DNA from 2 places in the Paenibacillus lutimineralis genome. Region 2 is predicted to be linked to the other one. Evidence: riboswitches for the same ligand, from Rfam matches in the RefSeq annotation. Region 2 holds a riboswitch; the other holds the start of a gene.
The links. Region 2 has a riboswitch for cyclic di-AMP ahead of EI981_RS21465 (KamA family radical SAM protein). Riboswitches for the same ligand answer to the same signal wherever they lie in the genome.
Positions count from the first base shown of each region.

Region 1: another riboswitch for cyclic di-AMP. It lies ahead of EI981_RS23665 (TrkH family potassium uptake protein); the one in region 2 lies ahead of EI981_RS21465 (KamA family radical SAM protein).

Region 1 covers NZ_CP034346.1:5,349,769-5,353,310, forward strand. The annotation lists gene EI981_RS23660 (potassium channel family protein) at 1-49, opposite strand, end outside; gene EI981_RS23665 (TrkH family potassium uptake protein) at 64-1,398, opposite strand; cyclic di-AMP (ydaO/yuaA leader) riboswitch at 1,474-1,630, opposite strand; gene EI981_RS23670 (CPBP family intramembrane glutamic endopeptidase) at 1,983-3,542, shown strand, end outside.
Region 2 covers NZ_CP034346.1:4,801,153-4,804,694, forward strand. The annotation lists gene EI981_RS21460 (methyl-accepting chemotaxis protein) at 1-990, shown strand, start outside; gene EI981_RS21465 (KamA family radical SAM protein) at 1,066-2,205, opposite strand; cyclic di-AMP (ydaO/yuaA leader) riboswitch at 2,377-2,520, opposite strand; gene EI981_RS21470 (cobyric acid synthase) at 2,543-3,542, opposite strand, start outside.

The DNA.
Region 1 (3,542 bases), 550 kb from region 2:
TAGATCCGAAACGCCCCAGTCCGATCACTACAAACTGCTGTGTTTTCATGCTTAACCTTCCCCTTATCCAATAATAATTTTACCTTCCGGATGTCTATATAATTCTTTGCCTTTCTTCGGCCCAAGCGCATAGGCCATCGTCAGTGGCCCAAGCCGTCCGGCAAACATAGTGAAGCTGATAATAAATTTACCTATCACTGTTAATTTACCCGTTAACCCCACTGTCAAGCCAACCGTGCCAAAAGCCGAAGTCGTCTCGAACAGGATGCTCAGGAAGCTTGCACTCTCGGTCGTCGATAGCACCATTGATACCGCGATGACGAGGAACAAGGATAACATCGTCAGCGTGACCGCTTTGAAGATACGGTCCTGAGTCAGACGATAGCGGAACAGCACAAGATCAGACCGCCCGCGAATCATCGAGATTACAGCGCCGATCAGAATCATAAAGGTCGTTGTCTTAATCCCACCCCCGGTAGAGCTCGGGGAAGCACCGATAAACATAAGGATGACCATAAAGAATTGAGTTGCCTGCCTTAGCGAGCCCAGGTCGACCGTATTTGCCCCCGCCGTCCGCGGCGATACCGACTGGAAGAAGGAAGCCCATATCTTTTCTCCCCAGCTAAGGCTTGAGAATGTGCCTGGATTCGTAAACTCAAATACGTAAATAACCAAAGCCCCAACCAAAATAAGCGAAGCTGTCATCGTCAATACCACTTTGGAATGAAGCGATAACTTACGGTGTTTCCGGAAGTCAACGAGATCCGACAACACGATGAATCCAAGGCCCCCAGATACAATCAGGAACATCGTCACCAGGTTAACAATCGGATCGCCTACATAGCGAGTAAGGCTCTGGTAATGACCGAACAAGTCAAAACCAGCATTATTAAACATGGACACTCCATGGAATATTCCAAAATATAGCGCGCGTCCAAACGGCATATCAAAGGACCAGCGAATCGTATAGATTAACGCGGCGCTACTCTCAATGACCAGGGAATAGATCAGAACCTTGCGAATCAAGCGGACGATCCCTTCCATCGTGTTCTGGTTCATCGCCTCTTGCAGCAAAAGACGGTCCTTGAGCGATATTCTACGTTTGAATACGAGCGAGAATAAGGTTGCCACGGTCATGAACCCGAGACCGCCCGTCTGAATCAGCAGCATAATCACGACCTGACCGAACGTAGAATAATATGTCCCTGTATCCACGACGATCAATCCAGTCACACAGGTTGCTGAAGTTGCGGTAAACAGCGCATCAACGAATGGTAAGGATTCCCCTGTTGTACTTGAGATCGGCAGCATTAACAGTAGTGCTCCAACGAGAATAATGGCTGCGAAGCCCAATACTAAAATCTGTGGCGGGGAAAACCTGAACCATTTTACCCACATGTTTAACTGCAACTTAATCACTCCATCCTTTTTGTAGCAAAGAAAAAAAGCACTGGAAATCCAATGCTTATTGATTGGTCCCTGCTCAAAGGCCTACGAGGTTAGCTGACGGATTCGGACATGAACGGTTGCCCTATTCGCTTGAATCCTTGGAATATCCAGGAATTCAGCGAAACTCACCCCTAAAAATCGGTTCCCCCGTTTTCGTAAAGAAATTCGGCCATTTAATATTTTATTGTTTCATTGTTTTTCATTTCATTTTCGTCAAATGGATTATAAGCCTTATCGGCGTGTAATAACAAAGTTTCTTTTGGATTAAATAACTCGAAAAAGACGTAAAAGGCGTGAAACTATGATTATGATACTCCATTATCTGAGCCGTGCGAGACCTTACCAGAGATATTGCAGATTCTCGTGAACTATAGCCCGATTGGCGAACCTAAGGTCCCCTATGTTATCTTTAATTGAATGTGTTTTTTAAGAATTACGCCCAATGTCACCCCCGCTTCTAACTCACTGGTTACGACAAGCGGACACATTGAACAATTCCTTGTTTAGAAAAAAGTGTAAAAGGAGCTGTAAAAATGCAAACTTCCAAGAACTCACCTGGGATCTTGCTCAAACCTAAAGCACTCTGGATACTTGCTGCGATTGGATTGGTCCTCTTCATCGTCCTGCAGCTTTGGCTCCCTTCCGTGAACGAGCCGGAGCAACAATTAAGCAAGACCATCAGCAAAGATCAAGCCAGGCAAGCCGCCGCTTCGTTCGCTCAGACGGAGCTTGGCATCAACGGCAATTTTCAGAATGCTCACGTTACATACGATACAAAGCCTGAACTGTTCGGATATTTGACGAAGGAAAATTTAGTCGGCAAATATTCTAAATCCTATGGCAAACAATTTCCTTATGACGTCTTCCATGTTACCTTTACAGACCCGGATGACATATTAAGCCTCTTAAGCATCGACATAAATATGCAGGAGGGCAATGTCGTTGCCTTTGAGAAGGTCATCTCGACAAGTAATGCCACCAAGCAAACTTTACTCGACTACGGTCGCGAGAATACACTGTCTCTGGTGGCCCGGGAAGGCGATATCAGCCTGACTGATAAAGAGCAGCTAGTCCGCCCTTACCTGAAGACTCTAGGAGTGAGTGAAGCCGATCTGAAGTTGGCTACCACCGAAGGGCAATACGGTCTACTGTATGAATTGCCAAATTACGAGATCGGACAGTCACAGGCCCAGATACAATTTCATTTCGAATATGGCGCGGTAGCTTCAATGGAGACGAAGTTCACCGTTCCGAGTTCCTACAACGATTATCTCAGCGGTCAGAAGACGCTCGCCTACATCCTTACCTTTGCAGGCTATGGGCTACTCACCTTCGTTCTGGCTATTCTGGCGATCGTGTACAGCATAGTGACAAGAGCCTACACCTCTTTTAAGCGTGGTCTCTTACTAGCTTCTCTTTATTTTGTCCTAAGTATGGTCGGAGCAATCAACATGCTGCCCTATTTACAGAAGGATAGTCTGAGCAGCTCCATACTCATCTTGAGCTTCGTTATTCAGGGCGTAGTAACTCTACTGCTGTCCGGCTCCATCTATGTATCGCTAGTAGGTGGCGATGCGCTCTGGAGACAGAAGGGGCGGATCCTCTGGCCAAGGGCCAAAGAGCCCGGTTATGGCCGCCACGTGCTGACAGCGATGACGAACGGGTATGCCTGGGCGCTGATTTTGCTTGGGGTACAGTCCGTTATTTTCCTGGCTCTCGAGAATACGATTCATACCTGGTCGACGACAGATGCCTCCCAATCGACGTATAACATGCTTCTGCCGCTGCTATTCCCGCTGCTGGCTTGGGTAGCTGGTATCGGAGAGGAGGCCGTATACCGACTGTTCGGGATCGCTATGCTAAAGAAGATGTTCCGTAGTACATTTGTAGCAAGTTTGATTACTTCTCTGATCTGGGCCTTCGGTCATACCCTATATCCGATATATCCAGTTATTTCGCGGCCTATTGAACTCATGTTCATCGGCTTACTGTTCAGCTTCGTGTTCCTGCGCTATGGATTTATTACCGCCGTCTTCTCCCACGTCATCTTCGATACGATTCTGATGTCAATCAGTCTGATGGTCATGGGCGGA
Region 2 (3,542 bases):
GGACATGATGAGATTGCTGAGCTCTCGGCCAGCTTCCAAACGATGATTACCGAGCTAAAAGAAATGATTACCAAGGTTCAAAATAGCTCCCATGGCGTGATCCAAGGCTCCGATCAGATTTATCAGTCTGTGAACACCTTCCAGCAGTTGATCGAGCATTCCGGCAACTCGATGCAGAAAATTGAGAAAGGCAGCACCGTAATCGCCGGAGCGGCCGCAGAGAATGCCCGAGCAATGGAAGAGATCTCACTAGGGATCCAGCATATCGCCGGTTCCTCCGCTGAAGTGACAGAACGCATTGGTGAAGCTTCAGATGAGGCTGACAACGGGAATGAGCTGGCCAAGTCGGCGACCCGTCAGATGCAACTTGTTGAGCAGGCCGCAGCAGCATTGCTCACGCATATTTCAACTTTGAACGAACGTGCTTCATCCATCATTCAGGTCGTAGACCTGATCACAAGTATTACGAAACAGGTTCATATTTTGGCTCTGAATGCGGCAATTGAAGCAGCACGGGCTGGAGAGCATGGCAAAGGCTTCTCCGTCGTCGCCGAAGAAATTCGCCTGCTTGCTGAACAGACGAAGGATGCCACAACGAAGATCAGCGAAAACTTGTTAAGCATTCAGGAAGAGACTGTAAGCTCAATGCAGACGATGCAGCGTGCCACTAATGAGATTGGTTCTGGTACGGAGCAAGTGAATCAGGCAGAGCAGGCGTTCAGCCATTTGACCGAGCTGATCTCGGAGATTAACTCCAGCGTTCAATCCGTCTCAGCGGCAACCGAGGAAATCTCGGCCAGCACGGAAGAAGTAACTGCCTCTGTTGAAGAATCGGCCAATATTACCGGAAAATCTCTTCTCAGCATCGAAGAAATCTCCAACAACACCAGCCGGCAAATCGAAGAAATGAAGAACCATGTCGGAGCCATTGAACAGCTCCATCATCATGCTCTTTCCTTGAGAGAGGCTATAAATAAATTCAAAGTTTAAGAGGGATAGATCATAAGAAGAACCGCCGGAAATGGGATTCCGGCGGTTCTTCCGTGTTAAAAGAATCAATTCTTCTTATAATTCATTCACCGAGACGACCTCGGCCAATTTCTTCTCGGGTCTCTTCCAATACGACTCATTGCCAGGAAGATCATCAAACCAGGCTGCATCTTCTGGACATTCAAGCATCATGAACTTCCCATACTCATCATCACGGGACTGATGATACTTCAAATACGCCATTCCGTTCTCGATCGCTAATATTTCGATTTTACCGGATGTATGGCTCATTGATAAGCGAACGCGCTTGCCTAAGCCGGAAGTACGGGCCTTAGCCCCTTCCACCAGTTCATATGCCCGCTGCAGCGGAATAACAAAATCGGAATTGCCGGCGACCGGACGGTTGATGAAGAAATAATAAGGTGTTACACCTGCCCAGGACAATTTGTCGAGCAGTTCCCCAAGCACCTTCTCGTCATCATTGATCCCCTTCAGGATCGGCGTCTGATTCACGACAATGGCTCCAGCCTTATGTAGTGCCTCGAAGCATTTGCGCGCTTCCGCCGTAATCTCCCGCGGATGATTAATATGCGCCATCACATAAATGCGCTTCTCCGCTGAGGAAAATTCAGAGATCAACTGCAATAGATCAGGATCCTCATAGATCCGCATCGGATTAAAGACAGGGATTTTCGAGCCAAGTCGGATGATCTTCACATGATCGATCGACCGCAGCCGTTCGAGGATAGTGCGCAGCTTGGTAGTTGCGAGAATCAGACTATCCCCGCCCGTCAATAACACATTGTTGATCTCAGAATGTCTGGAGATATATTCAATCCCCGGTGTTACATCGGCCATCGCTTCCTTCACATCATTGCGGAACAACCGCTTACGGAAGCAGTAGCGGCAATAAGCACCACATACCTCAGAGACGATCAGAAGCGCCGTTGTCCGATACTTATGCTGACAGCCAGGTACGACATAATTCGTATCCTCGTCAGAAGCATCCCAGCGCCCATATTCCCGCAATTCCCCGGTATTCGGAATAACCAGCTTACGAATCGGGTCATTAGGATCGTCCCAGTCAATCAGATTCAAATAATAATCATTCGCCCGGAACACGAATTTGTCAGTAATCGGACGAAGTTGATCCCGTTCCATTTGAGACAACTGCGTCACCCTATCGATATTTGTAATGTACTTCGGGCTTGCCATACACCATCTCCTCCTTTATCTCTACAACACGCCGATTCGTAAAGAAGAAGCACGGAAACCAAAGATGACAGTGCAGCGCAAGGCATCACATGCCGAGTAATAACGGGTCATTATAAAAAGATCCATAAACACAAAAAGACCCGTAGCAGGGTCATTGCAGAGCAGTATAAATGATGACCCATCCACTGCTGACGAGGTTAGCTGACGGACTCGGGAAAGATGGTTCCCTACGTGTACTATGCACAACGATTCGCCCCAAAAAATGGTTCCCCCGCTTTTCGACTTTACCATTCGAAAATTAAGCGTATATTCATCGTATTACAAATGTAAGCGTATGTCAAAACTGAGGATTCTTTGGAAGGTCTGCAATCTCATATATTTGATCCATATCCAGATGCCCTCTTACATGATCGGCAAGTCGGTCAAACGCAATCTCTCGCCTTACGGCGGCGGAGAATGTCGTAGCCAGAGGCTCCAGCCCCTTGGCTTGTCTAATTCCATCCAACCAAGCCCTGCGATAGCTATCACTATTGAATAGACCGTGCAAATACGTACCGAACACTCGCCCATCAATACGACAGACTCCCTCCATTCGTTCCTCTCCATCAACGCTTTGAACTAGGAATAAGGAAGTTGCCTCTTTCTCCCTACTAGCAGTGCTTCTTGTCACATCGTTTGAGTTCACTACGGTATCTGAGTTAGATGACTCTAACACACAACCAGCTTGGCTTGAGTATACCGTCTCCCCGGAATGAATTTCGTAGCCACCAACGGGGATAATAGGCTCCGTCGAATAAAGGTGGAGGGGGGCATCAGGTAGAACATGTCCTGCGGTGCGGATTGTCTTTTTTCCAGGAAGAAACGTCGTCCTCAGCGGCAGCCAGCCAAGTCCACGGGATTGATTCACTTTGCCAGATTCAACGGCCTCTGGATCAAGGAGTACATCGCCAAGCATCTGATATCCGCCACAAATACCGACCAGTTGCGAATGAGTGCTGCTCTCCATATACTGCTCAATCGCTCCGTCCAGCCCCTGTTCTCGCAGAAATGCCAAGTCGCTAATCGTATCCTTGGAGCCTGGCAGGATGATTACATCCGGCTCTCCTAGCTCCGCTGCTCGCTGGACATAACGCACAGACACGTCCGGCTCTGCATCCAGCATGTCGAAGTCAGTAAAATTGGAAATACGGGGATAACGAATAACGGCAATATCAATATCACGGCCCTGCTTAGGCATCGAAGCGTAGGAGTCGAGAATAACTGAATCCTCGGCCTCGATCTCCATATCCGGCAGGAAGGGCAGCACGCCGAGCACGGGAATGCCTGTCCGCTGTTCC